4 regions of the Terribacillus saccharophilus genome follow, and region 2 is predicted to be linked to each of the others. Evidence: riboswitches for the same ligand, from Rfam matches in the RefSeq annotation. Region 2 holds a riboswitch; each other region holds the start of a gene.
What was found. Region 2 has a riboswitch for S-adenosylmethionine ahead of GZ22_RS13195 (methionine ABC transporter ATP-binding protein). Riboswitches for the same ligand answer to the same signal wherever they lie in the genome.
Positions count from the first base shown of each region.

Region 1 (6,920 bases), 930 kb from region 2:
CGCCTGTACTCGTTAACAATCCGACAGGCTTACCTTTCAGCAAGTCTTTATCAAAATAATCAATTGCGTTTTTTAATGCTCCGCTATAGCTGCCATGATATTCAGGTGAACCGATCACAAGTCCTTCCGCCGAATCGATTCTTTCCCGCAGCCAATCAGCTGCTGCTCCAGCCGGCTGGGCCGGGTGAAAAAGCGGCAGCTCTAATTCACCTATATTGATTATCTCGGTTTCATATTTGGCCTTTTGCAATAGCGTCTGCACTTGTTTCAACAGCTTCTTAGTAGTGGATGCAGGATTCAAACTTCCGTTTAGCAATAAGATTGTCATCCGAACTCTCCTCCTGTATTAGGCTTCTGCTTTTGCCGGTGTTCTCGCGGCAACCCGATAATAATGGCTATCAGATTCAACGTTTTCTCTGTGCAGAAGAATAGTCTCACCAGACGGCAAATGAACGAAAGGAACTGCCTCATGTTTCTCCGTGAATTTGATTACCCGCTTTACTTCGATTTCCTTCCGCTGGTGAACAAGATTCGCTAAATCCTCGACAATGGCGCTTGCCGTCGGCAGGGCTCCGGCACCTGGTCCTTGAAGCTTCAGTTTGCCAACAAGGTCACCTTCCACACATACAGCATTATCTACTCCATCCACGCTGTACAGAGGATGTGCAGCCGTTAAGATGACCGGTTCGACAGATGCAGTCACTTCTCCGCCCGCGTTTTCAAGCGTCGCAACATGCTTGATTTTCCAACCTTGTTTTGCAGCGGCTTGGATATCCTGTGAGGAAACTGAGCGGATTCCCTTTCGTGTAACTTTCTCCCAGTCCGGCTGATCTTCGAATAACAAATCACTCAGCACCATCAGTTTATAAAAAGCGTCCCAGCCATCAACGTCATTGGCGGGATCAGCTTCTGCAAATCCCGCTTCCTGCGCAAGCTGCAGCGCTTCTTCAAACGGCAGTCCCTTATCGGACATTTCCGTTAGAATAAAATTGGATGTGCCATTCAAAATCGCCTCTACCTTAACGACGTGGTTGATATGGAGAAGCTGCTTCAGCGTCCCAATCACCGGAACTCCGCCTGCGACTGCTGCTTCATATTCCAACCGTACACCTTTTTCCTTTGCCAAGCGCTTGAGCTCCGCCCCCCGTGAGGCAATTAGCTCTTTATTCGCTGTGATAATATGACAGCCATGATGGATTGCTTCAGTCAAGTAGCTAAAAGCTGGCTCAATACCGACACTAGCTTCGATGATTACATCAAGGTCGGATATAGAGAAAAGCTCCGCTGCATCGTCTGTCAGCAAGGCGTCCGTTACTTGCTGTTCATACTTCTGCTTCTCCCGCACCAAGACACCTGCCACTTGTACTTCCCTACCGAAAATTGTCTGCAGATTCTCCTGATGGGAGCGGATCGTCCTCCCTACAGCACTTCCTACTGTGCCATATCCAATCAATCCAATCTTCACTGCTGCCATCTGTTTTACCCCCTTGAATGATTTTCTGCATAAAAAAAGCCTCCCTGAGAGGACAGGGAGACGAATGTACCGTACTGTGTCTTCTCTCATCTACAGGAATTAGCACCTATACAAGTTAAAGTTACACTTGCAGGTTGCCGGGCATCATCGGGCCAGTCCCTCCGCCGCTCTTGATAAGAGTTTTGTATGTGTTTGTTATGAAGGAGTTTAGCATGAATAAGAAAACGCGTCAACAGAAAATTCTAATAAATAAGACAGCGCAGAAAACTGCGCTGTCTTACTAAAAATTAGTATTTATAAGATTGTCCGCCATCAATCGGCACTACAGTAGCATTGATGAAGTTTGCTTGATCAGAGAGAAGGAATGCAACAAGATAACCAACTTCTTCTGGCTTACCGAAACGTTTCATCGGGTTAACGCTGACGAATTCCTTGCCTGCCTCTTCCCAGTTATCTCCGCCGATTTGACGAAGGGAGCCTTCAACCATTGGCGTCATGATAGCACCTGGTGCAATGGCTTTGATACTAACACCGAACTGTCCGTATTCAATACCGGAGTTCTTCGTCAAACCTACCACACCATGCTTACTTGCTGCATAGCCGGACTGGTTGCCGATTCCGCGGATACCGCCTACAGAAGCTGTATTTACTACAGAACCATGGCCTTGCTCCTTCATTACTTTCAATACGTGACGCATACCGTAGAAAACACCATTCAAGTTGATATTTACAACGCGGTCGAATTCATCTACAGGATATTCTTCTGTTAGATTCTGTGTTCCTTCTACACCAGCGTTGTTGAAGAAACTATCGATCTTGCCAAACTGATCAACCGTTTGTTTTACATACGCCTCAACTTCCGATTCATTTGCACAGTTTGCCACAATTGTAAGAACCTCTGCTTCAGGTACTGCTGCAAGAACTTCCTGCTTTGTTTCTTCTAATCCTTTTTCACTCAAATCAACAAGGGAAAGCTTTGCACCTTCTTTTGCTACTTGCAAAGCTGCAGAACGGCCTAAACCGGAGCCGCCACCTGTAATCAACACTACTTTATCTTCAAAACGTTTCATAGAAATCTCTCCTTTTATGTTTTTGTTAAATTGCAGTAAATCCGCCATCAATCGGCACAACTACACCATTTATATAAGGTGCTTTACCAGTCAATAGGAATGTAACAAGCTCTGCAACTTCCTCTGGCTGGCCAAGACGCTTCTGAGGAATCGGTTCTGTCGCATTTTTAAATGCATCTGGATTCTTCTCTTTGTATTCACGAACCATCGGCGTCTCTGTAGTACCTGGAGCAATTGCATTCACAACAATTCCTTGCTCAGCATACTCAGCAGCCAATGTCTTCGTAATACCGACCATCGCATGCTTCGTTGCAGAATATGTACCAACTGTTGCCTGACCGACAACACCTGCTGTGGATGATGTATTGACAATACGACCGCCGCCATTAGCAAGCATTACTTCCAATACATATTTAAGACCGTAAAGGGCACCGTTAAGGTTGATTCCTAGTACCATATCGATCTGCTCAATTGTGTTGTCCACGAATTTCACACCAGGACCGGAGATTCCTGCATTATTATAGAACATATCAATGGTCCCAAATGCCTCGACCGTTTTATCCACATAATGCTTCACTTCTTCTGCCTTGCTTACATCAGCTTTTACGAATATAGCTTTTGATCCTTTTTCTTCTACTAAGCGAACAGTCTCCAGACCAGCTACCTCAGATACGTCAACCACGCTGATTGCGACACCTTCTTCTGCTAGTCTTAATGCTGCTGCTTGCCCAAGACCGCTGCCGCCGCCTGTGACGACTGCTACTTTATGCCTACCCATAAGCAAAGCCCCCTTTTAATAGATATAAATAGGTTAATTTACCCACTCTACATGTAAGAGCTTACACCTTTGCAGAAAATACAGCAAGCGATTTGCAATCGTGCAGAAAACTTTTTTGTACACTTACGATTATTATGTTCATTTAAATAAAAAAGTAATATTTATGACTGTTAGAAGTGATGCTGCCCATGGTTTCCTATTAAATGCAGGTTGCGAATCAAGTTGGGGTAGTGTGCGAGAGGATCAGGGTAGCGGATTTGTCCGGCAATACCCATGCATATAGCCGCTTTTCATTTTGTCTCCGCAACAAATGTCTCTTTATGAATCAGATGCATCGATGCTGATGGGAGATTAACTAGCTTCCCACGTAGAAAATCAGGTTTTATTGGAAGCTCCTCAATTTTTTCTAAAGGAACCCATTCATAATGGAACTCCCCGCTTTCAAGAGAGATGACTTCTCCCGTTCCTGGAAGCCTATTTTCAACATCCTGCATTAAATAAATAAAGCTGAATTCATGATAAGGACGCCCTTTGTAGATAAAGAAGTTCTCTACTGACCATAACAGCCGTTCTGCCTTAGCAGGGACACCAAGTTCCTCCTCGAATTCCCGTTCCACAGCCTGCGCTGAGTCTTCTCCTAACTGGATCCGCCCGCCAATCAGCGTCCAGAATGGATCCTTCTTGTTCTTATGCATCAGCACATGATTATCCTTTACGATAATGCCAGCTGTCCGGCAATTCAGCATCTGTTCTCCTAAATCAACGGTTAAATCCTGCGTCATTTGCTTTCCTGCCTCCTATTCTTCGATTGCTTGAACCATGTAATATGGACCGGCACCGTGGTTTGAAGGTACCACTACCTTTCGTCCAGTCTCCGGATAATAAGCCGAATGGAAACTCACACCCGGATCAAAGCCAACAACATAATACTTCTTGATTCTCTCTGCGTCTTTTTCTATCCAGACACCGTATCCGTAAGAAGATTCCTCATCTACTTGGATATGCGGCTTCAGCAGTTCCTCAGTAAATTCTGCGTTCAGAAGCTTATGCTGAGTCAGCGCATCCCAAAAACGTGCCATATCAGAAGCACTCACATATACCCCACCGTCCGCACCGCCTCTTACCGGCAACGCATAAATATTGGAACGATACTCTTCTTCCTCTTTAATATAGCCGATTGCAGTATTCCCCGGCAGTTTGTCGAATGCAAAATAGCCAGCTTCTGTCATTCCAGCAGGTTCAAAGATATGCTTTTGGACAAAGCTCGTAAAAGGTTCGCCAGCCAGTTCCTCTACTACTAATCCCAATACAATGAAAGCTGCGTTATTATAATGGAACCGTTCGCCCGGCGAAAACATCATTTTCTTGTCTTGGAATAATGGCAGAAAATCCTCACCAGATCTAACCCGGTACATCGGCAATGTTTGCCATAACTCCTCAAAGTCATCCATTTCTTCTTCATCAAAATAATCCGGTATACCAGACGTATGTGTCAGCAGATGGTGAATTGTAACGTCTTGATGGAAATGTGGAAATACTATTGGGAGACAATCTGTTAACTTTGTCTGAAAATCCAGTCGTCCTTGCTCTACTAGCTTTGCTATCGCCACAGCTGTGAAAATCTTTGCTCCAGAAGCTATTCCGAACCTTGTGTGCTTATCAAATGCTAGCTTATCTTGCTTATTCGCATAGCCATTTTGGAAGAAAAAGCTTTCCCGATCTCCTTCCACATATGCCACACCAGAGAAATCTATTTCTTTTGCTACCTTTTCCAACTTATTCTTTAATCTGCTCATACTTGAATATCCTCCTCTTTTGAATCTTCAAAATACTTACAGCAGTCTACTAGTAAAAGAAGCAGCCATCTGCCGACCGGCGCCGCCAACGGCAGCAGTAGGAATCCGTAGATAAATCCCCATACTATAATATCTCCGACCGCTAAGTTTTCCAGTTCATTTCCCCATACAATCCTATGCGTCGTCAGGGAACCAATCGTTCCGGCATAAGTGACAACAACATAAGCCATGATGCTGCTGATGACCCATTTAGCCCCTTCCCTGACTCGGTCAATTTTCTTGAATTGCGCTCCAGCAATACTGAAAACCACCAGAAAAGGCACAATGACCTGAAGAAATACCCCGATATACATTATCGAGGGGGCGGCCATTAGAAATGAAGAGCTGACAACAATTCCAAAAATAAATGTACAAAGTACAGCAGCCATGATACTGAATGCAGCCCCAACAATCATTCCTTTCACACTCATGCAATCGACCCCTATTCTTCACTCACAAACCATGTTACCATAATTGGAAATATATTCAGGATATAAAAAGTATGAATGGGGTTGGTTATATGCGCATTTCTATCTTTCATGGAGGACAGCTATGAAAATAAAAAAAGCGGACAACTTAGTTGTCCGCTTTTCAAGTAGTAGAAAGACCTTTCCCACCGAGCGTGTGTAGGGTATTGATACGTTCCATCCCAGTTATAAGAGGCTTTGCCCGTCGGATCAATGTTTGTGTCGCATCTAAAGCAAGTGAGGCTTGATGAGCTGCTTCATCCTTCCATACTTCGTATACATATACTGCTTGCGGCTCTTCATGAGACACGCTGACCTGATATATCTCACAGCCATCTACATGCCCCATTGCCTCTGCTGCCTCCAGCAGTATCGAACTCAATTCATCTCTATCATTTTTATTTACTAGAAATTTGCCGTACAAGCCGAATTTCCCCATTCAATCCACCCTTTCGTGATAAACAGTTTGAAGGAAAAATACGACATGTTCTAGACGAATCCCTCTATTTGGAACGTAAAGCCGTCTTATTCACACTTCGGAATGACCAAACTGCAAAAGCAAACGAGAAGATTACTAATAAACTTCCGACATGCGCTGTCGTCTGCATCGAGGATGTAGCGCCGTTCACAAGCCCACCCACTAACGAACCTAATGAAATACCGATCTGCAACGCCGAATTGTTGAAACTCTGGTGTATCCCCGCTGTCTCTGCATCCGACTCAATGATATAGTTCTGCAGCGGCGGTGCCAGACTCCAGCTTAATGCAGCCCAGATTACCATAACTACTAGGAATAATGGGAAGGAAACCGTAGAGAACGGAAGCAGGAATAAGATAATTGCAAATGATGCCACTACGAGAATGATACTTACTTTAGATCCAAATTTATCTGCCAGACTGCCTCCAAAGGCACCTCCGCCAACAGCAGCAATACCGAAGATAAAGTAGCAAATACTAATCCATTGCGTATTCAGACCTAACTCCGATTCCAGGAAAGGTGTGAAATAAGCATAAATCGTATAGTGACCTGCAAGCAGGAACAGCATTGTTAAATGTGCTGTCAGCATCTTTTTATTACGCAGTGCTTTCAGCTGCGATTTCAAGGATTGCACTTGATCTACCTCAATACGATCGAGCGTGAACGCGATCAATATCATAGAAAGCAAAGCCATTAAACCGATGAACAAAAATAGCATTCTCCAGCCAAAGGCATCACTGACGATAATACCAATTGGTACCCCAAGTACAAGCGAAGAACTAATCCCCATGTAAATAAGACCGATTGCTTTCGCACGA
Region 1 is NZ_CP008876.1:56,654-63,573, reverse strand. Features, by position in the region: gene GZ22_RS00325 (NADPH-dependent FMN reductase) at 1-328, opposite strand, end outside; gene GZ22_RS00320 (homoserine dehydrogenase) at 347-1,474, opposite strand; SAM riboswitch class I at 1,558-1,654, opposite strand; gene GZ22_RS00315 (SDR family oxidoreductase) at 1,762-2,544, opposite strand; gene GZ22_RS00310 (SDR family NAD(P)-dependent oxidoreductase) at 2,570-3,322, opposite strand; gene GZ22_RS00305 (NUDIX hydrolase) at 3,613-4,104, opposite strand; gene GZ22_RS00300 (serine hydrolase domain-containing protein) at 4,120-5,118, opposite strand; gene GZ22_RS00295 (hypothetical protein) at 5,115-5,588, opposite strand; gene GZ22_RS00290 (putative quinol monooxygenase) at 5,749-6,063, opposite strand; gene GZ22_RS00285 (MFS transporter) at 6,128-6,920, opposite strand, start outside.
Region 1: it holds a riboswitch for S-adenosylmethionine, as region 2 does, so the genes downstream of both, GZ22_RS00320 (homoserine dehydrogenase) here and GZ22_RS13195 (methionine ABC transporter ATP-binding protein) in region 2, are expected to answer to the same signal.

Region 2 (8,259 bases):
TTTTGTCTGCGATATGATGCACAATCGAAATAATAAAGTGTTGGTGGAAACTATTTTGGCCATGGCAAAGCAACTCGATTTGGACGTAATTGCTGAAGGCGTGGAGGAACAGGAACAGCTTGAATTCCTGAAGGAAAATGGCTGTACATTAGTGCAAGGATATCTGATTGGGAAACCGATGGAGGCAGTGGAATTTCGTTCGCAGGAGCTGAAATAGGAGGGTATAAATGAAAAAAACACTTCTCTTTTTATTACTTGTTTGTCTTGTTGGATGCAGTCAAGAGTCTTCGGAGGTTGTATCTAAACCGGAACAGCCCCCGCTTGCAGAGGTGAAAGATGTGACCACAACATTCTCACACCCTGATACAAATCAAGTATTCAATATCATCCGAACAGATCAGTTTATGCAGAACTATGCAGAAAAGGTAAACCGTGACCCTGAGCAATATGATAATTATAAAACCTACGCAGAAACCTTTGTTGAGCCGTTGATGGAGTTCTGTTTAGCTGACGGTGCTTCCAAAGCAGATGCGTTCAGTGTTGGTGTTTTTAAGGAACAACCTCATGCTAACAGATTGGGTGAATTGGAAATGCTCAGCGAAACTATGGATGAAGAGCAAGTGACAGAACAAGTAAAGGAAGCGCTGATTCATTCGGCATCGATCCTGCCGGGTGAAGAGGAGACGACAGTTTGCGTGATTCCGACAACAGAGGCAAGTGGTGTCGATTACTTAGGTTATGCATATTCAGCCGGACAAATATCCATTTACGTTAACGCAGAAATGGACTATAGTACCCTGGTAACGACAGTGGCCCATGAATACAATCATAGTATCCTTTTTGAACAGTTTCCGGCGGTTGCTGAAGGGAACACATTGCTGGATCACCTCGTATTCGAAGGGAAAGCTGTATTCTTTGAAGAGGTTGCTTATCCCAAAGAATTCGACAGGGAAATCTATGAATATGATAAAGCACTATGGCGGGAAGCTGTAGAACATTTGGACGAAGAGAACTTGGCGGCAAAGGAAGAAATCATGTTTGGGAGCGAGGTATTCCCTGACATCTACGGATATAATGAAGGCTATAAGATTCTTGCTGAGTATTTAGAAAGACACCCCGATTTAGAGATCGAGGAGTGGATGGCTGCCAGTCCGGAAGAGATTTATGAAGGAAGCGAATATGCATCTTATTATGATTAAAGGGTTGCTCTATTGCAGCCTTTTTTATGTGGTCAATCCCGCAAGAAAAAGAATTTTCAAAAAACCAATTGACATCTGATTGGAAAACCCATAACATGGTAATCAAATCTTACAACTACATACTTGTTTTATTCTTATCCAGAGAGATCGAGGGATCAGGCCCTATGACGTCTCGGCAACGGGTTTACACAAATACCGTGCCAATTCCTGCAAACGCCTATGAGCGTTTGGAAGATGAGAATGGGGAAGTTTCATACGTGGAGCCCTCTTTTTTCTGGATAAGGAAAAAGAGGGCTCTTTTGCGTTGATGGGAGGAAAAGTAATGATAACGTTCAAGGATGTATCAAAGACATTCACAATCGGAAAACGGGAGGTGCATGCTGTCCGAAATGTGAATCTGACAATCGAGGAAGGAGAAATATTCGGCATCATCGGTTTCAGCGGAGCTGGTAAAAGTACATTGCTGCGGTTAGTGAATGTACTGGAGAACCCGACGGCTGGAGCTGTGGAAGTGCAAGGGGTGGATTTAGCTAGTCTTCGCCCAACTGAGGTCAGGAAAGTTCGCCGCAGGATAGGGATGATCTTTCAAAATTTCAATCTTTTAACCTCGCGGACTGTTGCTGGTAATGTCGCTTATCCTTTGAAACTGGCAAAAATGCCGCGAGCAAAAATAAAAGAGAGGGTAGAAGAACTTCTCCGTTTCGTTGGACTGTCAGATAAAGCAAAGGATTATCCAGAACAGCTGTCCGGAGGGCAAAAGCAGCGAGTAGGTATTGCTAGAGCACTAGCTACTTCACCGGATATTCTAATTTGTGATGAAGCAACCTCAGCATTGGATCCTGATACAACTGGAGAGATACTTCGCCTTTTGAAAAAGGTAAATAAGGAATTCGGCATCACAATTCTACTGATTACACATGAAATGCATGTGATTCAATCAATCTGCGACAAGGTTGCTGTTATGGAGGATGGCGAGGTCATAGAATCAGGAGGAGTATTTGATACATTCACAAGTCCTGTCCATCAGACGACAAAACGATTCATCCGCTCCGTGCAGCAGGATCTTCCTTCTCCGTCATTATTGGATGAGTGGCGTCAAAAAGGCGGGAAGCAGCTGTACCGGATCATCTTTAAAGGAGAGGTAGCAAGCGATCCTATCTTATCCCGGGTAACGAGGAAGCACGATATTGACGTGAACATCGTCTATGGTTCTGTCCAAGAGATTCAGGCTAAATTTTACGGCAATTTACTTGTCAGCTTTGATGGTGAAGAAGGAAAAACGGCTAGTGCAGTAAAGGAATTGGATGAAATTGTACAAATAGAGGAGGTGGACGTAGCATGGGCGTAGATTGGCAGACTTTTTGGCCTCGCATCGTTGAAGCAACTGGTCAGACGATCCTGATGGTAGCTGTCACTTTGGTGATTGGTTCAATTTTCGGCATTGTTATCGGTCTTTTACTTTTTGTAACACGAAAAGGAAACATTATGGAGAATGCTTTTCTTTATCAAGTTATCAATTTTCTAATCAATATTATCCGTCCGATTCCCTTCATTATCTTCTTAGTTGCGATTAGTCCACTTACCAGAGAAGTGATCGGTACGACCATCGGGACGTGGGCAGCTATTTTTCCGATGAGCATTGCTGCAGCATTCAGTATTGCGCGGGTTGTGGAAAACAACTTCATCAGCATTGATCCGGGTGTTATCGAAGCTGCCAAGGCTATGGGTGCCAGTCCGCTTCAGATTATTTATACCATACTTATTCCGGAAGCACTCGGTCCGCTCGTTCTCGGATTGACGTTCATTACAATCAGTCTGATTGATTTCTCCGCGATGGCAGGAACTGTCGGTGGTGGAGGTCTCGGACATGTGGCGATGACATATGGATATCAACGATTTGATACGAGTGTCATGATTGTTACAGTCGTTATTTTAATTGTGCTAGTCCAGCTTGCCCAATGGGTCGGCAATACACTTTCAAGAAAAATTTTAAGGAGATGATCGACATGAAAAAAACTCTACTTGGAATCATTTCGTTAGCCTTTTTGTTTATCCTTGCAGCATGCGGAAGCAGTTCAGCAGATGGCAGTCAAACAGTTAAAATCGGTGTGACAGGGTCTGATGGTGACCAATGGCCAATCCTGAAAGAAAAGGCGAAGGAAGAGGGAATCAATATCGAACTTGTGGAATTCTCCGACTATACATTGCCAAACCAAGCGTTGGCCAACGGTGAAATTGACATGAACTCATTCCAGCATATCGCCTTCTTAAGTCAATATGCCAAAGAAAATGGTGATACTATTGTGCCAATCGGTTCTACTGTCATTGCCCCAATCGGAGCTTATTCAGAGAAAATCGAAAGCCTTGATGAATTGAAGGAAGGCGACAAGGTTGCTATCCCGGATGATCCATCTAACCAAGCTAGATCGCTGCGAGCTTTGGAAGCAGCTGACGTTATTAAATTAGCGGATGACTTCGGCCAGTTCGGAGATCCTTCCAAGATTGTAGAAAATCCGAAGAACATTGAGATTGTACCTGTTGTTGCGCAGCAAACGCCACGTGTATTACCAGATGTCGCAGTATCATTTATTAATAATGGTATTGCAGGTCAAGCAGGTCTTAATCCGAAAGAAGATCCGATTTATCTGGAGAATGCTAATGATGATAGCATCACACCGTTTGTAAACGTCTTTGCAGTAAATAAAGACGATGAAAATAATGAGACGTACCAGAAAATTGTTGAGTTATATCAGGATGAAGCAGTGAAGGAAGCTGTAGATAAGGATACAAGTGGTGGCTCTATCGTAGTGGATGTGCCAAAAGAAGAGTTGCAGAAGCATTTGAAAAGACTACAGGAGGAGGAATGAAACATGAGTAAATCTGTCACCGAAGTAAACCGAGTTGCACTGCATTTGGACGCAAATGGGGAAAAGTATATCCAGACAAGTCAGGCCATCCATGCTAAACCGGAAATCGGCAATCAGGAGTTTTTCGCCAGCGAAACACTTGCTGCATTGCTGGAAGAAGCGGGTTTTCAAGTAGATAAAGGAGTGGCAGGGCATGAAACAGCATTTTATGCGCTGAAGGATAGCGGTAAACCAGGTCCGCGTATCGCTTTCCTCGCCGAATATGATGCACTGCCTGGAATAGGGCATGCGTGCGGCCACAATATTATCGGCACCACTAGTACAGCAGCTGGTATTGCCTTGGCAGAAACATTGGACCAGACAGGCGGAAGTGTAGCTGTTCTCGGTACACCTGCTGAGGAAGGCGGCCCGAATGGCAGTGCTAAAGGAAGCTTTGTGAAGCATGGTTTGTTGAAGGAAATTGATGCGGCTTTGATTATTCATCCTTCTGGCAGAACGAGTGTCACTGGCGACTTTCTTGCAGTTGATCCGCTTGATTTCCATTTCTACGGAAAGCCAGCTCATGCTTCCGGCTCGCCAGATAAGGGAATCAATGCTTTGGATGCTGTAATTCAGCTTTTCAATGGAATCAATGCATTACGTCAGCATTTACCGCAGGATGTGCGCGTGCACGGCATTATTCCAAACGGTGGGGATGCACCAAACATTGTACCGGAATACGCATCTGCGCGCTTCTTTATCCGGGCAGAAACATGGACAAAAGCACAAGCTGTTTCCGATAAAGTAAAGAATATAGCCAAAGGAGCTGCATTAGCTACAGGAGCTAGTGTCAAAATAGAAAGATTCCAAAATGAAGTGAAGGATTTTGTCCTCAATCCAGTGCTGGACCAGGTGCTCAAGGAAGAATTAGAGAATGTAGGAGAGTATGTTCATTTGAAGAAAGGCAAGGGGCGGGGCTCGACTGATACAGGTAATATTAGTTATGAGGTACCGACTGCACATCCTTATATTCAAATTGGACCAGAAGATTTAATTGGCCATACAGAGGAATTCAGAGAAGCTGCTCGTTCGGAAATTGGTGATGCAGCTGTATTAAAAGGAGCCAAAGCATTAGCGCATACAGGTTACCGGTTGCTGACAGACAAGGAACTCCTGAAGCAGGCTAAAGCTGCTTTTGAAGAGAATAAGACAAGAAAACAAGTTAAATGAAGACGGCCCGTCAGGAATTTCCTGACGGGTCTATTATTTTTGTATGCTCCTGATTAAGGATGCTAGCTGTTTTAACGAATACTCCAGCTGATCAATCGATGCATAGGAATAGGATATACGAAGATGATGTGAATCGTTTCGATCATATATTTGACCAGGATTAAGCAAGATACCTTGCTGAAGCGCTCTTTCAAAAAAGGTGTGAATTGGGACGGACTGATGTAATCTCAGCCAAATGTAGAAGCCCCCTTGCGGCTTGTTCCAGCTTGCAATTTCTTTGAAGTGATCTTGTAAAAGCTGCAGGACAGCATCTCGGCGTTTTCTCAAAGCGTCCCGTATTTTTTCAGTGGCTTGTAAATGGATGCCGGTAGCCAGCCAACGCTCTGCGACATATTGGGATAAGCTGCTTGCTCCATAGTCTGTCTGCATTTTACTGTCAGCTAGCCTGTCAATAACAGGTTCAGGTCCTGCGATCCAGCCAATGCGTATTCCGGGACTCACTGCCTTTGAAAAACTGCCTGTATATAACACATTTCCTTGTGTGTCTAATGCTTTTAGTGGTGGTGGAGGTGGTGCATCTAACCACAAATCATAATAAGCATCATCCTCGATAATCGGCAGGGAAAGCTGCTGGCATGTCAGCAGTAATCTCTGTCGCTCTGCCTGGTTCCATAGCCGGCCAGTGGGGTTGCGTAAAATAGCGCTGCATCACTTGTGCGCATATATTGTCTGATTTGCTGTGTAATATCTATTTCCTTTTTTGCTAATCCGAAAATATTGGTGCCGGCAGATTGGAACACTGGAACAGATTGAATATAAGAAGGAGATTCATATAGGATAGTAGATCCTTTTGCGAGCAATCCGCCAGCAATCAGTTGAAGTGCTTGGAGGCTGCCGGATGTAATGAGTATGGCTGCTGGTGATACATGAATTTCCCTGCTTTGCAGGTATCGGCTTAACTGCAGTCGAAGTGCGTAGCTCCCTTTCGGCTCGGAATAACCTAATGGTATTGTGTCTGTACTGTGCAGCAGGCTTGTAATTTCTTCACTGGGCAGGAGTTCTGGCGCTAGTTCTCCTGTGCCAAGTCGAATGACAGACGGATCTGCTTCTGCCAGATTAATCGCTTGAATCAATTTGAAATTTGGTTCATACATGCCGCTTTGGACATAGTTTTGCCAATCAGGTGACGGCGCGGCGAGCAGATTCCATGTTGTATTACTAACTGTCGTTCCACTGCCTGTCTTTGTCTCAAGGAGTCCGTCTGCAGCCAATTCTCCCAGCGCAGAAACAATCGTACTGCGGTTCACATCGAATAGTTCTGCCAGTTTGCGCTGTGAAGGAAGCTTAGTCCCGATGGTCCATTCACCATTTTTTATTTTTTCTTTTATGTACTCGATGATTTGAACTTGAATCGGTATATCCAAATCTCGATTTGGTTTCCAATCGATGTGTGCCATTTTATCCCTCCTTCCTTCAGTATACTAAAATTGGTTGGGTAAGAAACCAACCAATTGGAGGGGGACATTTTTATAATGTTCCTTTAAGCTCAGTAATGGAAGGAGGGAGAAGATGGAACCGGTCATTCACGGAATCATCCTTGCATTTGGTCTCATATTACCGCTTGGCGTTCAAAATGTTTTCTTATTCAATCAGGGCATCATACAAAAGCGGTTTATTCATACGTTGCCGGCAGTCATTACAGCAGGAATGGCAGACACAATTATGATTTCAATCGCTGTAACGGGAATTTCTGTACTCGTTTGGAGTATACCTTGGATTCAGGCAGTGCTATATGCAGTAGGGTTCTGCTTTTTAGCTTATATAGGATGGAGCCTCTGGAAATCAGCTCCTGAAAGCGTACAATCAGGGGAAGAACGCTTTACTCCTCGAAAACAGATTATCTTTGCAGCATCTGTATCCTTGCTGAATCCACATGCGATACTTGATATAGTTGGTGTTATCGGGACAAGCTCCCTTGCTTATACTGGTATGGAAAAATGGAGCTACACAATAGCATGTATTGTCGTATCTTGGATTTGGTTCTTAGGTCTAGCTGCTGCTGGTAGATTTATTGGGCAGTTGGATGCACAAGGTAAGATGCTTGTGGTGCTCAATCGTATATCCGCTTTGCTTATATGGATAATGGCAATATTTATGCTGATTCGACTAAGTAAGTTTTTATAAATCAACCTCTGCCACATGGCGAGGTTTTTTTATGAAAAGTCCCGCTTCTCTCTCCGAAATACTCTCCAAGTTGTCTTTGTAGCAGCATAACTTCCAATGGCAGCATAGCCGTAAAAATAACCCATGAAAATACCAGCAATTAAATCATGCGGGTGACTGTAAAAAATCGAGATTGCCAGTCCGATTAGAATGGCGATTGTAGGCACATACTGCTTTGGTAACGGTAAAAACAGTTTAAGCAGTTGTGTGAGGACAAGTGTTATTGGGATGCCAATAACAGAATCCCAAAAGTTTGTCTGAATGTTAGGGAAGTCCATAATCATGTTCCTTTTATGCTTATTGTCGGAAACAGCCTATAATTTATTCGTATTTGTTCGTAATAATGCGAATCCTATGTTTGAAAAATTTTGTTATACATATATTTACAGAAGATTCCTTACAGAAACTCCTTGAATGTTGCACAATTCAGTATTATACTAACCAGTATTGTGTCAGAAAATCTGACGAAAATTATAATTACATCAATATTTTGTTATTTATCAGACTATTCGAATAGTTAGTGGAGGTTTTTTTGTGTCAAAGAAAGTACCAGGTTCATTTACCGTCATCCTTGGTTTGATGCTCTTTGCTTTGTTCTTTGGAGCGGGTAATCTGATCTTCCCGCCGATGCTTGGGCAGCAAGCCGGTGAAAATATATGGATAGCCAATGCAGGGTTCCTTGTAACAGGTGTAGGCTTGCCGCTTATTGGTATCATTGCTTTCGTCTATTCAGGCGAAAGAGATCTAATGGCATTATCGAG
Region 2 is NZ_CP008876.1:2,619,517-2,627,775, forward strand. Features, by position in the region: gene GZ22_RS13185 (GGDEF domain-containing phosphodiesterase) at 1-217, shown strand, start outside; gene GZ22_RS13190 (DUF2268 domain-containing putative Zn-dependent protease) at 228-1,199, shown strand; SAM riboswitch class I at 1,331-1,440, shown strand; gene GZ22_RS13195 (methionine ABC transporter ATP-binding protein) at 1,522-2,547, shown strand; gene GZ22_RS13200 (methionine ABC transporter permease) at 2,538-3,200, shown strand; gene GZ22_RS13205 (MetQ/NlpA family ABC transporter substrate-binding protein) at 3,206-4,066, shown strand; gene GZ22_RS13210 (M20 family metallopeptidase) at 4,070-5,275, shown strand; partial or broken gene GZ22_RS19125 (aminotransferase-like domain-containing protein) at 5,309-6,732, opposite strand; gene GZ22_RS13220 (LysE/ArgO family amino acid transporter) at 6,845-7,459, shown strand; gene GZ22_RS13225 (hypothetical protein) at 7,489-7,776, opposite strand; gene brnQ (branched-chain amino acid transport system II carrier protein) at 8,033-8,259, shown strand, end outside.

Region 3 (8,259 bases), 780 kb from region 2:
GCAGGAATAGTTTCCGTGTCAGTTTCATTTAGCTCACTCCGATTCTAACAGCTTTTGTGTCGCTGTGTGGACTTTCCCTTCAACTGTGTCTGTGATACTGACAACAGCAACAGGGCTTAAAGCCACAGCCTGCTCCTTCAAGCCGATCATATTGTCTTCAGGCAGCTCATTGCCTTTTGAGTCCTGTTCCAGAAAATCGAATATGACATGATCAATTTGCAGCAAAGCAGACGTGACGACATTATCAGGAGCGATATAGCTCTGGTCACTTCCAGCACCGATTGCATAAACATCCGCTAGTGATGCTTGCTCCAGTACTGCCTTTCCAGCTTCACCAGGCTCGGCAAAAAGAATCTCCGCTTCCTCTGCAATCAATTCCTTCGCGACTTTGCTGCCTGATGATGTATCGTCCGGTGATGCCTCTCCAACGAGCAGTTCAGTATCCTTGGATGTAGCTGCAATTCCTTGTTTGAAACCTTCAAGGTAAGCACTGGAAGACTCCCCAATGAAACCTGCTTTACCAGACTGCGATACAGTAGCAGCTGCCACCCCAGCTAAATAACCTGCCTGCTCTGTATCGAAAGTGTAGCCGAATAGATTATCACCTTTCAGCTCTGTCTCAAAAGCTATGTATGTAATAGAAGGATTGGCCTTTGCCTGGCTTGTTACAGCATTTTCTGCCGCTGCTTCCAAAGTGATAATCGTATCCATTCCTTCATCGGCTAAATCCTGTAATGCTTTCTCATAAGTAAGTTCTGGAGTAATTTCTTTATATGTATAGTTAATATCAAGCCGGTCTCTCGCTTTCGTCAATCCTTCGATCGCCAAATCATTCCATTCCTGATCTCCGAGTCCTACTTCTGTCAAAACGATACCGATGCGTTTTTCTTCATCCAGCTTGGCTGCAGCCGGGTTTGCGGCGCACCCAGATAAATAACATAAAATCAAGGCACAAATAGGTATTAAGATGCGCTTATACATGTCGATATACTCCCTTCTCTTTCTTCACACTACTACTATGGTCCTTATATCGACATGTTTCTACATTTATTTGGTAAATTAATTGTAAATTTTCCTTTACATTAAAGAGATTTGATTTGCTAAATAAGCACAGGTAGCGTAAAAATAAGAGAGAACAATTTGTTAGAGAGAGGATTCAAGAAATGCTAAAACATGTTATCGCTTATGCACACGAACTGATGGAGCAAGTGATTCATCCAGGAGATACAGTCATTGATGCCACATGCGGCAATGGGAATGATACACTCGCACTGAGCCGTTTTGTCGGAGAAGAAGGTAAGGTGCTAGCATTCGATATACAGGAGCAAGCTATCGAAATGACGAGCAAGCACTTAAGCCTGCATGATGTAACGAATACGACTTTAATTCTGGACAGCCACCAGCGTGTCGATCATTATATAACACCCGAAGATGAGGGAAAGCTTGCTGGAGCCATTTTCAATTTAGGCTATTTGCCCGGTAGCAATAAAGCCATTACCACTAATGCAGAAAGCACGATTACTGCAATTGAGAAAATTCGCCATGCGTTGAAACCCGGCGGAAGAATCGTGTTGGTTGTTTATCATGGTCATCCGGAAGGCGCTATTGAAAAAGAAGGATTGCTTGCCCACGTAAAAGATTATGATCAAAAACATTACGCCGTCTTGCAGTATCGCTTTCTAAACCAGAAAAACACCCCGCCATTCATAATTGCTATCGAGAAGAAAAAATAAAAGAAGCGCGAGCCCCTAACTAACCGGGGTACGCGCTTCTTTCATTTTGTTATATGCTTTTATATTCAAATGGAAAAACTTCGATTTGTTTCCACTTGCCTTGAGCAGTGTTTTGATCATCTGCTTTCCATCTGAGAGGAGACTTACCTTGCTATCCGCCAAGTACAGTCCAACAAGTCCGTGATGGACCATTTCATGGAATGAAGCATGCGGAAGGCGCTGCACGCTTTCGTTCGTCCGCTCTATGAAGTACAGAAGTCTTTCACGCATTTCCTCTGCATCTCGGTAATAATGGCAGAAATTAAGATCCCCTTCTTCTTCATCTTCCATCTGATCGATATAGTAATCCAGCAAAATGTGCAGACCTTGCATATACGGGAAATAGCTTTGATAGATATCGTCGGCCAATTGGTGGTCGAGTTCCATCCCCATTCCATAAGATACGAAACAGAAGATGCCGAGCGTTGATCCACTGCACGCCGAGAATTCATACCACGTAAGATCCCGGTGCTCTTCTTGATGATGTGAAAACCAGGTTGTCAGTCTTTCGATCCGCTCTTCCTTTGCCACATGCTTGTGTACTTGTAAATCTCCGTATAAACCGGAAAGTTTCAATAAATACGGCTGCAGAACTTGCAGATTTGACTGTTTGCTAAGGATGGTCTGACAAGTGAAAACAAGTGAGTGCAAGTATCCGCCGTCTTCCCGCTCGTCACGTAATGCGTAATAATCCTTTAGCTTTTCACCGGGCTGAAGTGCATCGAGCATTGATTGATGTAATAGACGAAAATCTTCTGGGTCAAGAGAAGTACTGCGATCACATAGATTATCAAGATAGTCACTGATAGTTTGATAGGCAATAATGAATTTTATCGCTTGCTTCCACGCATCTCCAGCAAGCAGACTGTATACAGCCCCGCCCTGACAATGGAAGCGTTTGGTCCGAATACTCTCCAGCGCCTGCTTGCGCAGTTCCGGATCCGGTATCGCTTCTGCCCGCTGCGTCCATAGTTCCAATTCTTTATGTACTTCCGGGAATATTTTCCGATATACTTGATGCATAAGTAAAACTGATGACTTTGGTATTTGTTGGGCCATAATGTGATTTCGCTCCTCGAATCCGGGATTGTCTTCTTTCCAAAAAATCTATTAATTCTATAAGAACATAAACGAAGGGAGTATTCAAATGATATACGAATACGACAAGAAACGTCCACATGTTCACAAAGAAGCTTATGTAGCTCCTGACGCCGTTATTACAGGAGACGTCACGATTAAAAAAGATGCCAGTATCTGGTTCAAGACAGTGATACGCGGTGATGTTTCACCAGTTATAATCGGAGAAGGTGCCAATGTGCAGGATCTTTGTGTTCTTCACCAAAGTCCTGACCTTCCTCTTATTATAAAGCAAGGAGCTACGATAGGTCACCAAGTAACGCTGCATTCTTGCACAATCGGAAAGAATTCCCTTGTAGGCATGGGGTCACTTGTACTTGATGGTGCGGTTATCGAGGACGGTGCTTATGTAGGCGCAGGTTCCCTAGTTCCTCCAGGCAAGACGATTCCTTCCGGCAAACTCGCATTCGGCAGACCTGCCAAAGTAATACGTGATTTGACTGAAGCTGATTTCCAAGACATGGAGCGTATACGAATGGAGTATATTAAGAAAAGTAAACAGTATAAAGAAACAATATAAAAAGCCGTTCCTCTCACAGGAACGGCTTTCTTATTATGTGGTCTGCAGTTTGCTTTCCACTCTGTCGACTTTTTGGAATTCCGCAAAGTCATACTTACGTTCAACGTAAATCTGATGCCATAGCATGAAGGCAAGTACAGTCCAGATTTTACGGCTGTAATCCCCTTTACCTTGACAATGTGCATCTAACAGATTCAGGATATAGTCTTTATGCAAAAGATGGTCTGTTTGGCTTTCATGGATGAGTGTCTTCGCCCACCCATTCAATTCATTTTTCAGCCAGTGACGCATAGGTACTGGGAAACCAAGTTTTTTACGATGCAAAACATGATCCGGTACAATACCTTCTACTGCTTCACGAAGTAAGCTCTTCGTTGTGTTGTTGGCGATTTTCAAATCTTCCGGAATCTCGCGGGCAACACGGAATACTTCTTTATCCAAGAATGGTACACGAAGCTCGAGTGAATGTGCCATTGTCATCTTATCTGCTTTTAAGAGAATGTCTCCGCGCATCCAAGTATGGATGTCGATATACTGCATTTGATCAACAAGCGATTCTTTTTTCACATTCTCATACAATGGAGCTGTGATCTGCTGGTAGTGGACCGCATCATTGTATGTTTTCAAAAGCTTCAGCTTGTCTGCATCCTCAAACATTTTAGCATTACCGATATAACGATCCTTCAATGGTGTTGTACCACGCTCTAGGAAGCTCTTACCGCGTACACCTTCAGGCAATATTTTAGCTACTCTTGCAAGCAGTGCTTTTGCAGGTCCTGGAATACTATCGAACATGCGCAAGGACTCAGGTTCACGGTAGATATTGTATCCGCCGAATAGTTCATCCGAACCTTCACCGGAAAGTACAACCGTTACATGTTTGCTAGCTTCCCTTGCAACGAAGTAAAGTGCCACAGCAGATGGATCCGCCAATGGATCATCCATATGCCACATGATTTTCGGAAGTTTTTCTAAGTATTCTTCAGGTGTAATGATATGGGAATAGTTTTCTACGCCGAGTTTCTCAGCTGTTTCTTTCGCCACATCCACTTCGGAGAATCCTTCACGTTCAAAACCGACAGAGAATGTCTTCAAATTCGGATTGAATTGCTTCGCAATGGCTACAATGATGGAAGAATCAATTCCACCAGAAAGGAAGGAACCAACCGGAACATCACTTCGCATATGCTTGCTTACGGAATCATGAAGAACATCCTGGATACGAGTGATCCAAGCTTGCTTGTCCATGATTTTCGGTGAGAATGTCGCATGCCAGTAACGATGGAATTCTATCGGTTCACCTTCACGCTTCACGAAGTAATGACCAGGTTCAACTTTCTTAATACCTTCTGTCATCGTGAACGGTTCCGGTACATACTGGTAGCTCAAATAATGCTGCAGCGCTTCTGTATCGACTGTCTCTGATTCTTCCAGAAGAGTGATGCTCTTCTTCTCAGATGCGAAGAAAATCTCATCATCTGTCTCTTTATAGAAGAGTGGTTTAATACCAAATGGGTCACGTGCTCCGAAAAGTGTCTTCTTCTCTTTATCCCATAGCAAAATGCTGAACATACCGCGAAGCTCTTTGAATGCTTCCGTCCCGTATGTATGGTACATCGCTGCGATGACCTCGGTGTCGGATTCTGTCTTGAACTCAGCGCCTTTTTTCAGCAATTCTTCACGAAGCTCTACATAGTTGTAGATTTCCCCGTTGAAAACCATCCAGATTCTTTCATCATCATAGCTTAATGGCTGAACACCAGCCTCGATATCGATAATACTCAAGCGGCGGAAACCGAATGAGACATGTTCGTCATGATAATATCCTTCATCATCCGGACCGCGGTGCGTGATGATGTTGTTCTGTTGTTTGAATTTATCCTTATCAGCTTGCGTTAATTGTTTTACGTTTTTTCTGATTACGCCAATCAAACCACACATTTAATGTTAGCCTCTCTTTCATTACTTCTAGCCATTAATTATAGCATAAAACAATTCGGTTCTTGAAGGGAGATTATGGGTGCCGACACAAAAAAAGCAAGAGCGAAGTTAACGCTCTTGCCTTCAAGCAGCTTATGCAAATGTATAGCTTTCCAGCTGTACTGCTTTGTCAGTCTGCTCCCAAGGGAAGTTTTTATCTGTACGTCCAAAGTGACCATATGCAGCTGTATCTTTGTAGATTGGCTGACGTAGGTTCAGCATTTTAATGATGCCGGCAGGACGAAGGTCGAATAAATGACGTACTGCTTTCACCAATGCTTCTTCGGACTCTTTACCTGTTCCGAAAGTATCTATACTGATGGAAACTGGTTCAGCAACACCGATCGCATAAGCAAGCTGTACTTCACATTTCTCAGCAAGACCTGCTGCCACGATGTTTTTCGCAACATAACGTGCTGCATAAGCACCGGAACGATCTACTTTTGTAGCATCTTTTCCGCTGAATGCACCGCCGCCGTGACGAGCATAACCGCCATACGTATCAACGATAATTTTACGTCCAGTCAGACCTGCATCACCTTGTGGCCCGCCGATAACGAATCGTCCCGTCGGGTTGATGATGTACTTTGTATTCTCATCCAGCAATTCAGCTGGAACGACAGGTTTGATAACAAGCTCTTTCAAATCGGAATGAATCTGAACTTGCTCCACTTCTGGGTGATGCTGTGTGGAGATGACAATCGTATCAATCCGTACAGGTTGATCGTTTTCATCATATTCTACTGTTACTTGTGTTTTCCCATCCGGGCGCAAGTAATCGACAGTTTCATCTTTCCGTATCTTCGCCAATTGCTTGGATAGACGGTGCGCCAATGAAATTGGCAGCGGCATATACTCCGGTGTTTCATTGCTTGCATAACCAAACATCAATCCTTGGTCACCTGCACCGATTGCATCGATTTCTTCATCCGTCATCAGCCCTTCACGAGCCTCAAGCGCCTGATCGACACCGCCTGCAATATCAGGAGATTGCTCATCGATTGCTGTCAATACAGCACATGTATCAGCATCAAAGCCATATTTCGCACGTGTATAACCAATTTCCTTGATTGTTTTACGCACGATGCTTTGGATATCTACATAAGCGCTTGTTGTAATTTCACCTGCAACGAGTACAAGACCAGTCGTAACTGTCGTTTCACAAGCAACACGGGCATTCGGATCTTTAGCTAGGATTTCATCTAATATAGCATCCGAGATCTGGTCACAGATTTTATCCGGATGACCTTCAGTAACGGATTCTGAGGTAAATAATCGACGATTAGCAGTCATTCTGCCAAATCCCCCTTCAACTACGATTAATACGGAAGTTTTACTCTTTCCAAGGTATGTTATTAAGAAACTTGATAATGGGTGAAGGTTGAAAGAGCACTATCAATAGTATTGCTCTTTTTCAGTTATTAAGCCGTTACATGAAAAAAACCTTCCATCATAACAGAAGGCTGGCTTATTCCCTCTCTTATCGTTCAAGGTATCCCTTGCTCAGGTTGAGCACCATTTCACAAAATGTGACGGTTGCCGGGTTTCTTAGGGCCTGTCCCTCCGCCTACTCTGAATAAGAGTGTTTTCCGTTCGCAACTATGTTATCGGAACAGCCTCCAGAAGTCAACAAAATCATGTAAATACCGACTAAAACTCTCGGGATTATTTACTAATAAAGCACGCACTTATTGATTGCATTTTATAATAGTATGTATTAATATCTTAATGTGTTATACTAATTTAAAACTTCTAAAAAAAGGCGGGATCCAGATGCGAATGATGCACGCGTTAACAGCGCTAGAAGAAATGCGCTCCCAATCCAATGTAAGAAAAAACCTATCCGCGGCTCAGCTGACGGAGGCGGCATTGTCCCGCCAGGAAGCTCGTTTGACAAAGACTGGTGCTTTACGAGCTGCGACTGGAAAATATACAGGCCGCTCACCAAAGGATAAATTCATCGTTAAAGACGAGCTTTCCGAAAACAAAGTAGACTGGGGAATAGTCAACCAGCCTATCAGCGAAGAAACATTCGAGCACTTATTAGGTAAAGTCGTCGACTACTTACAGGCACAAGAAGAAGTATTCTCATTCCAAGGTTTTGCCGGAGCTGATGAACGCTACCATCTTCCTATACAAGTAATTAATGAATACGCTTGGCACAATTTATTTGCTCATCAATTGTTCATTCGTCCGAGCGAAGATGAGCTGGCTGCACATAAACCTGCATTCACTGTCATCTCTGCTCCTGGTGTAAAAGCAGATCCGTTAGTCGATGGTACTAATTCAGAAGCATTTGTCATCGTCTCCTTCAAACAGCGCGTAATCGTGATAGGCGGTACGGAATATGCTGGAGAAATGAAGAAATCCATTTTCTCCGTAATGAATTTCCTCTTGCCGCAGCAGGAAATCCTGCCAATGCACTGCTCTGCTAACGTAGGAACTGATGGTGATACAGCCCTCTTCTTCGGTTTATCCGGAACAGGTAAAACTACGCTATCCGCTGATCCGAACAGACCTCTGATCGGAGATGACGAACATGGCTGGTCTCCTGATGGCATTTTCAATATTGAAGGCGGCTGTTATGCTAAATGCATCAATCTGTCAGCTGAAAAAGAGCCAGAAATTCATGGCGCCATCAAATTCGGTACAATTCTTGAAAATGTAGCTGTTGATGAAGCTGGCATTTGTAACTATGATGATGGTTCTGTGACAGAAAATACGCGTGCAGCTTACCCGATTGATTACATCAAGGGCAGCCTGTCCAAGAGCTTAGCTGGTCATCCAAAAACAATCGTTTTCCTGACCGCAGATGCTACTGGCGTGTTGCCGCCAATCAGTAAATTAACA
Region 3 is NZ_CP008876.1:3,397,569-3,405,827, reverse strand. Features, by position in the region: gene GZ22_RS16955 (methyl-accepting chemotaxis protein) at 1-28, opposite strand, end outside; gene GZ22_RS16950 (BMP family ABC transporter substrate-binding protein) at 34-981, opposite strand; gene mnmM (tRNA 5-(aminomethyl)-2-thiouridylate-methyltransferase MnmM) at 1,164-1,733, shown strand; gene GZ22_RS16940 (tetraprenyl-beta-curcumene synthase family protein) at 1,749-2,831, opposite strand; gene GZ22_RS16935 (gamma carbonic anhydrase) at 2,920-3,429, shown strand; gene asnB (asparagine synthase (glutamine-hydrolyzing)) at 3,463-5,370, opposite strand; gene metK (methionine adenosyltransferase) at 5,503-6,702, opposite strand; SAM riboswitch class I at 6,887-6,992, opposite strand; gene pckA (phosphoenolpyruvate carboxykinase (ATP)) at 7,189-8,259, shown strand, end outside.
Region 3: it holds a riboswitch for S-adenosylmethionine, as region 2 does, so the genes downstream of both, metK (methionine adenosyltransferase) here and GZ22_RS13195 (methionine ABC transporter ATP-binding protein) in region 2, are expected to answer to the same signal.

Region 4 (8,259 bases), 1.4 Mb from region 2:
AATCTGTGCAATAACTGGTGCAGCACCTGTACCAGTTCCGCCGCCCATACCTGCTGTAACGAATACCATGTCAGCTCCTTGAAGAACTTCCTGGATTTGTTCTTTGCTTTCTTCTGCTGCTTTGCGACCTACTTCCGGGTTGGCACCAGCACCAAGTCCGCGAGTTAGTTTCGCACCAATTTGCATTTTAACATCTGCTTTAGATAGATTCAGTGCCTGTGAATCTGTGTTCACTGCGATGAAGTCCACGCCTTGGACGCCATGTTCGATCATTCGGTTGACGGCGTTGCTTCCGCCTCCGCCGACGCCGATGACTTTTATTGTCGCTAATGTTTCCATATTTGTGTCAAACTCTAACATCTTAACGTCCTCCTATTTACAAACCGTCTTTCCCTTTAATCGAGCTGACGTGTCTGTCTTAATCGAAAAAGTACTTGAACAGGTTAGCAATACCTGATTCTTTCTTTTTTTCTTCGCCTTTTTTCTTTTCTGATTTAGCAGGTTTCGCCGGTCTTCTTTCCGGCTCATCGAAGTCTCCCTCTGTTACAGCAGAGAAGATCTCCTTCCCTTGTATTCTCGCATTCCGATAGGCAAATTGCAAGATTCCAACGGCGCTTGTAAACTGCGGTTCCCGCACTCCTAAGTAATCCGGGATTGCTAGTCTTACATTCGCTTGGAAGCAGTCTTGAGCCAGTTCAAGCATACCTGGCATCATGGATGTTCCTCCAGTGAGGACATAGCCGCCCGGGAGTTCCGGGAATCCCATGCGCTTGATTTCATTGTCGGCGTATGCAAATATCTCCTCAACACGGGCTTCTACAATATCCGCGACATCAAGCTGGGAGAAGTTTTGTTTCTTGTTGCTGCCGATAATCGACGCTTCGAAAGTCTCTTCCTCCCTGGCATCATCGTAGAAAGCGTGTCCATATCCAATTTTGATTTCTTCCGCTTGTTCAGAGGAAGTCTTCAGCCCGATAGATATATCTTTGCTAATATTTTCGCCACCAAGAGGAACGACACTAGTCGCCATTAGCTGGTCATTGCCAAACACAGAGACAGTCGTATTGCCTCCGCCGATGTCGATCAATCCGACACCAAGGTTCTTTTCATCCTCTGAAAGGGCGACAGCCCCTGCAGCCAATGGCTGCAGACATATATCCATCACTTCTAAGTTGGCTTTTTCTACGCATTTCAATAGATTATGTAAGACTGTGCGGGAACAAGTAATAATTGTCCCTTCCATTTCTAATCGTACACCGATCATGCCACGAGGGTCATTGATACCGTCCAATCCATCTACGATGAACTGTTTTGGAACCACATCGACTATCTCACGTTCAGGCGGGATGGACACAACCTGTGCCGCATCAAGTACACGTGCAATATCCTCATCGTCTATCTCTCTGGTTTCACTGGATACAGCCACCACACCATGACATGGATGCAGTTGAATCTGATTACCATTAACACCGACGACTACACGTTCGATTTGCATGCCGACCATCCGCTCTGCTTGTTCAACAGCAGTACGAATTGATTGGACAGTTTGATCGATATCGACGATGGCGCCTTTTTTCAGGCCTTTCGATTTTGCCGTACCGACACCGATTATGTTAAGGGAATCCTGAAATACTTCCCCTATAATCACTTTAATATTTGATGTTCCTACATCTAAGCTGACTAAAATTTCACTGTTGTTCACGTAAGGCACCTCCTAATCCTAGAGACATGTCGCCCAGCATTGTTTTTACATTTTTCATTTCATAAATTAACCTTAGTATTGAGACACGCATAATTATAACAAATTTCACGAGAATTTTTGCCTAAAAAGCGACATTCTGTAAGAATTTAGCCTAATATACTCGTATTTGATTCGACTATACCGCATATAGCCCGTTTATTCTACATAAACTGACAAAATACCATGAATTTCTGCTTATTGGCCTTCTTCTTGTTCGCTTTCTTCTTTTTCCTTCTCGGCAGGCTCGAAATAGGTACCAACTCCCATATGGAGTACACCATCGACTTCTGGGTCAAGCTGCGCCGCAATACTAGGATACGCCTCCATGTTTGTGGCGAAGGTGCGGATCGTTCCTTGTACTTCCCTGCCATCGTTCATGAATAATTGAATGACGAATTGATTGTCTTCTGTCGGCTTATAATGTATCTCAGATATGAGACCGGTTATAGAAGCTGGCAGCTGGCCAAGCTCTTCTGCCATTTCTTTTAGATACTTATCATCAGAAAAACCATAGAGTGTCGGGGCATCCGAGTTTGGCTGATCCCATTTCTTCTCAGAAATACTGCCATTGGTAAGCAGCGCGCGATAACTATCAGCCTGCTGCAAATACCCTACTCTCCCAAGCTCCGTCACTTTGATCGTGACAGTGGCAGGAAAGCCTCGGCTTATTGATACCTTTTCTACTTCTTCATTTTCTTCTATTCGCTTAATTGCTTCGTCCTTATCAATTCGCCACATATTATCTGAAGTAGTCAGTCCGCTGCTTTGAATAATAGTTTCTTTAGGCAGAAATTCATTTCCTTCCACTTCAAGACGGTGAATATTGCTTAATGGCGATTGCAAATACACAATGATGAAGATTAGTACGAAGAAAATAGACAAGTAGAATACAAGTCGTCTATTCGCTTTTTTCTTTCTCGCTTGTTTTAATTTCGGGATACGGTCTTCGATGGAAACAATTTTCTTTTTTTCGCTCATTTCCTCTTCTTCCTATGCTGTACAGTCGAAAAACTGCTTGTATTGTAATTATAAAATTATAACACATTCATTTAGCGGAAAGAGTCAGTAACCAACAAATTGTAAATAATCCGCTTTTTAAAAAGGTTTCTTTACCTAATTACATAAGAAGCCGCAAATTTCCTTCTTCAATGGGTCAAGAAATGAAAACTTCTTTTTCTTTCATTCTGTCTCTGCTATTCTTCTCTCCCATTCTACCATTACATTCGTACTAATGTGCTTTGTTTTGTCGGTCAACCCCTGTTTTTTATATCGGTAAAAATATCCAGATCTTCTCTCTGCCAAATCCAAATACGTACAGATCGGACTCAGAATGGGATGAGGCAGAGTGTGTTACTCGTTATGTACATGTGTTAACAAGGGCTTAACCTGGAGAATTATAGTACAGAAAAAAGAAACCTCCTATCAAGAGGTTTCTTCCCTCAAATCGTTCCAGATACCTGATAAATCTGTTTTAAAAGTATTTCACAGGCAGGACTCTTGGAAAGCTTGATTATATTACCCGCTTTAGCAACCCACGAAACCCAATTAACCAAATTTATATCTTAACCACTTGTATTACTTATTAGCCACCTTTACTTTACACTGCTGACAGCATGATTTCGGCGTATTGCCTCAACAAACTGATTCGTTTGCGTTTTAATTCTTACACCAGTTTCTTCGTCTGCAACTGGCTGATCGGGGTTCTCCTTATTTATATGATGGTCGCACAAATACACTCCCTGCAAAGACTCTCCCTTTAGATTTGCAATCAGGGGTTTTAACGCATAATCTATCGCTAGCAAATGCGCAGGGCTTCCGCCAGTCATGATTGGAAGTACCGGTGTATTCTTAAACGCGTTCTGAGGCAATAAATCAAGTAATGCTTTTAATACGCCGGTATAAGCTGCTTTGTATACAGGAGAAGCAACGATTAATCCTTTGGCACTGCTGACAGCTTTACCTGCTTCCACAATTGCAGGACTGTCGAACCTTGCAAAAATCAAATCCTCAGGCGCAAAATCGGTAACACTAATTTCCTTAACGGTTAAGCCTTGATCCGCAGCCAGTTTTCCGGCAAAGTTAGCTGCCAGCTGCGACCTAGAATTTTGGATGGACTTCCTGAAAGAATAATTATGTCTGTCAATTTGTCATTCTCCTTTTTTATGTAATAAAGTGATTAAACGAAAAAAGCTCTCTTTTCCGAAGAAAAGAGAGCTTGGTATAATCGCCCGCACCCTTATCTTCCAAGAATTTAATCTTGCTGGATTTAGCACCTTTCTGACATAGTCAGAGGTTGCTGAAGCTTCGTCGGGCCAGTCCCTCGGCTTCTCTTGATAAGAACTGTATGAAATTGTCTACAATATTACGTGCCTTACATAAAAAAGTCAATAACAATTATCTAAAAATTTTAAATATGATGTTTTTTTCGTGTTTAGCATGCTACTAATGTGAGAATAGTCTTCTGTACGATATTAACACGGCCTCATTACATACCGTCTTAGGTGCCTATCTAAAAATGCGACTCCCACAAAAGTTTTCAAAGCTTACTATACCTGCTGACATTCAATAGGATACCGACAGAGCTAAGCGTAAGTGTAAGAGAAGACCCACCGTAGCTTAAAAACGGCAACGTAATACCGGTAACTGGAATCAACCCTATAACAACACTGATATTAATCATGCATTGGATAGCGATCATACCGGTGATACCTAATGCCAGCAGACTGCTGAAGCCATCAGGCGCCCGTAGTGCAACTTGGATGCCTCGCCACAGAAACAGCAGGAAGAGAAGCATAACACCTGCGCCGCCGATAAACCCGAGCTCCTCTGCTAGAATGGCAAAGATGAAATCCGTCTGTGGCTCTGGCAAGTAGAAGAATTTTTGCAGACTGTTGCCTAAGCCCAGTCCCATTAATCCGCCAGGACCGATCGCATATAATGATTGTATGATCTGAAATCCTTCCCCTAAAGGGTCTTCCCACGGATCCAGAAAGGCTGTAATACGCTGAATACGATATGGCGCAGACAAGATAAGCGCTGCGAAAGCACCTAGTCCTAAAATGCCCAGACCAACGAAGTGTGAGATTCTGGCTCCGCTCACTAAAATCATCACCATACAAGTAAGTACAAGTACCACACCAGTTCCAAGATCCGGCTGGAGCATGATCATACCGAAAGCTGTAAAAACGAGCAGGAGCGAAGGCAGAAATCCTTGCTTCAAGGAAGTTATATATTTCTGCTTGGCCGAAAGATATACAGCTAAATAGATGATCAAGCCTAGCTTAGTAAATTCAGAAGGCTGGATACTGAAAGCCCCTACCCCAATCCAGCTTCTCGCACCACCGCGGACCAATCCGACGCCGGGAATCAATACGGCAATGAGCAAAACAAAGCAAATCAAAAGTAAAACCTTCGCATATTTTCGCCAAATCTCATAATGCAATCTGGAAATGACCAGCATAGCTCCTAAACCAACACCGGCGAACAATAGCTGCCGTTTGGCAAAAAAGAAGCTATCGTCAAATTTATATTCCGCCCATACAGCAGAAGCACTATACACCATGATGATACCGATTGTCAGCAGGCCACCGATAGAAAAGAGCAATAGCCAGTCCGTCTTCGGAAGATTAGATTTACGCAAAGAAAAACCCCATTTCCTTGGATTGGAATTGGGGGTCCGCATGCAGCGAAGCGGCTGAGCAGGACAAGCCCCTACTCTAATGTATGTACCGCTTCGATAAACATGTCTCCTCTTTCTTCAAATGTTCGGTACTGATCCCAGCTTGCACATGCTGGAGATAGCATAATCACATCGCCGCTCTCAGAGATGCGATATGCAATTTCAGCTGCCTCTTTGACATCCTTCGCATGTTCGATAAGCTCGATCCCAGCCATATAAGCAGTCTCTCGCAATTTTTCAGCTGTTTCACCGAAGACGATCAATGCTTTCACATGTTCCATGAACGGAACAAGTGTCTCAAACGTATTACCGCGATCTAAACCGCCTGCAAGCAGGATAATCGGCTGATCGAACGAGGATAATGCTTTGGAAGTTGCCAAGATATTAGTAGCTTTTGAATCATTATAGAATGCACGGCCATTGATGTGCTTGATGTACTGTAACCGATGCTCAACGCCTGAAAAAGTCTTCAATACTTGCTGAATACCTTCATTAGTTGCTCCGGCCAGCTTAGCAGCAGCTAAGGCAGCCAGTATATTCTCCAGCTGGTGGCCTCCGACAAGCAAGATGTCTTTCATTGCTGCAATCGGTTCATCTTTGAAATACACATGTGTATCATCATACCATGCACCATCTTCCAGCTTTCTTGACCCAGAAAAAGGAACAAGTGTTGCTTTTGCTGCTTTAACTATGTCACGAAGTCTCTCATCTTCCGCATTATAAACAAGATAGTCACCTGCATCTTGTTTACGGAAAATATTCGCTTTCGCTTGTTCATAGTTTTCAAGAGAATGGTGATAATCCAAATGCGCTTCAAAAATGTTCAGCATAACGCTTATATTCGGACGGAACTGATCAATACCTTGGAGCTGGAAAGATGAAAGCTCCAAAACAAGCCGGTCATCTTCTGTTGTCCTGTCGGCAACTTCGGATGCGGCTGTACCGATGTTCCCCGCTACGTACGTACTTACCTGACTTTCTTTTAACATCTCATAAGCAAGCGTTGTCGTCGTAGTCTTACCATTTGATCCAGTAATACCGATCAAAGTGCCCTTATGAAGCAAACCAGCAAGTTCCACTTCCGTCAGAACTGGAATATTTCTTTCCATTGCAGTTTGTACGATAACATTCTCATAACGAATTCCTGGGTTCTTGATCAAAACATCAATACCTTCCAGAAGTTCTACTTCTTGCACGCCAAGCTTCACTTGAGCACCTTTTTGCTCTAGAATTTGGACCAATTCTTCCTGATTCGATGCATTCAAATCACTTACCCGGACATTGCGTCCATGGGCAAGCAATGTGCTGGCAGCAGCGAATCCACTTTTAGCCAAACCTAGTACAAGCACGTTTTGATATGGGAATTTGGTTTCAAAATCACTCATCATAATCCCACCTTCATGTATACACCGATGACAGCGAATAACAGTCCTACAGCCCAGAATGTCGTTACAACACGCCATTCAGACCAACCGGACAGTTCATAGTGATGGTGAAGCGGGCTCATCTTGAATACCCGTTTTCCAGTTGTTTTGAAAGAAATAACCTGAATCATTACTGAAAGTGTCTCGATAACGAAAACACCACCGATGACAATCAGCAGAATCTCCATTTTAGTTAGGATGGCTACCGCTGCAATTGCGCCGCCAAGTCCTAGTGATCCTGTGTCTCCCATAAATACCTTCGCAGGGTGCGCGTTGAATACAAGGAACCCTAGCAAAGCTCCGACTACCGCTAATGAGAACACAGTAATTTGTGTTTGCTGTACGTCATAGTACGCTACTACAGCGAAAGCTCCGAATGCAATCGCAGCTGTTCCTGCCAAGAGGCCGTCCAGTCCATCTGTCAAATTGACAGCATTGGATGCCCCGACAAGCATAACAAGAATCAAGAAGAAATAGCCCCATCCGAGGTCCCACTGAATCGATGTTCCCGGAATCTGTATGTACGTACCGAAATCATTGTATCGAAGCAGTGCATAAAAAACGATCGCAATTATGATTTGGCCGATCATTTTTTGCTTGGAGGTTAATCCAAGGTTACGTTTCATTGCTACTTTGATGTAGTCATCCAGGAATCCTAGCAAACCGTATCCGATTAATACGAATAATAGCAGCCACGTTTCCAAGCTAATATGGATATTGCCTATTGCATGCATTATCCATGTAGATACGACAATGCTGATCATGATCATCACGCCGCCCATTGTCGGTGTACCCGACTTTTTCATATGGGATTTTGGTCCTTCCTCACGAATACTCTGACCGAATTTCAACCTGCGTAGAAATGGTATGATTATTGGAGAAATAAGGACGGTGACGATGAATGCTACTGCAATTGTCACAAGTAATAGTGCCACGTTCATTGATGTTTTCCTCCTTTAAAAAGCACCCGTCCAGTGTATTACTGGCGCCAGTGGCGCCATGTTTCTGATTACCAGCTATTAATTCTCTTCCATAACAGCGATTGTGTCAAGTATCGATTCCAGCTTCATGCCGCGAGATGCTTTCAACAGAACGATTGTATCCTGCTCAAGCAATGGCAGCACTGCCACAGCTAAGGAATCCTTATCGCGGAAGTGAATGGCTGTAATTGGTGTATCTTTCAATGCATCAGTAATTTCATCTGCATCCTCACCCACCGTAAATACATGCGTAGTATCTGTGGTGATAGCTTCTGCAATGTCCCGGTGATAGCGTTTGGATTCTGCCCCTATTTCATAGATATCACCAAGCACGAGAATACGTTTAGCAAAAGGCAGTCCCTGTACTGTTCCAATGGCTGCTTTCATCGATGTTGGAGAAGCGTTATATGCATCATTAATGATTTTACTTCCATT
Region 4 is NZ_CP008876.1:1,197,514-1,205,772, reverse strand. Features, by position in the region: gene ftsZ (cell division protein FtsZ) at 1-360, opposite strand, end outside; gene ftsA (cell division protein FtsA) at 419-1,702, opposite strand; gene GZ22_RS06125 (cell division protein FtsQ/DivIB) at 1,937-2,719, opposite strand; gene ssuE (NADPH-dependent FMN reductase) at 3,334-3,807, opposite strand; SAM riboswitch class I at 3,975-4,081, opposite strand; gene spoVE (stage V sporulation protein E) at 4,278-5,381, opposite strand; gene murD (UDP-N-acetylmuramoyl-L-alanine--D-glutamate ligase) at 5,453-6,808, opposite strand; gene mraY (phospho-N-acetylmuramoyl-pentapeptide-transferase) at 6,805-7,785, opposite strand; gene GZ22_RS06100 (UDP-N-acetylmuramoyl-tripeptide--D-alanyl-D-alanine ligase) at 7,864-8,259, opposite strand, start outside.
Region 4: it holds a riboswitch for S-adenosylmethionine, as region 2 does, so the genes downstream of both, ssuE (NADPH-dependent FMN reductase) here and GZ22_RS13195 (methionine ABC transporter ATP-binding protein) in region 2, are expected to answer to the same signal.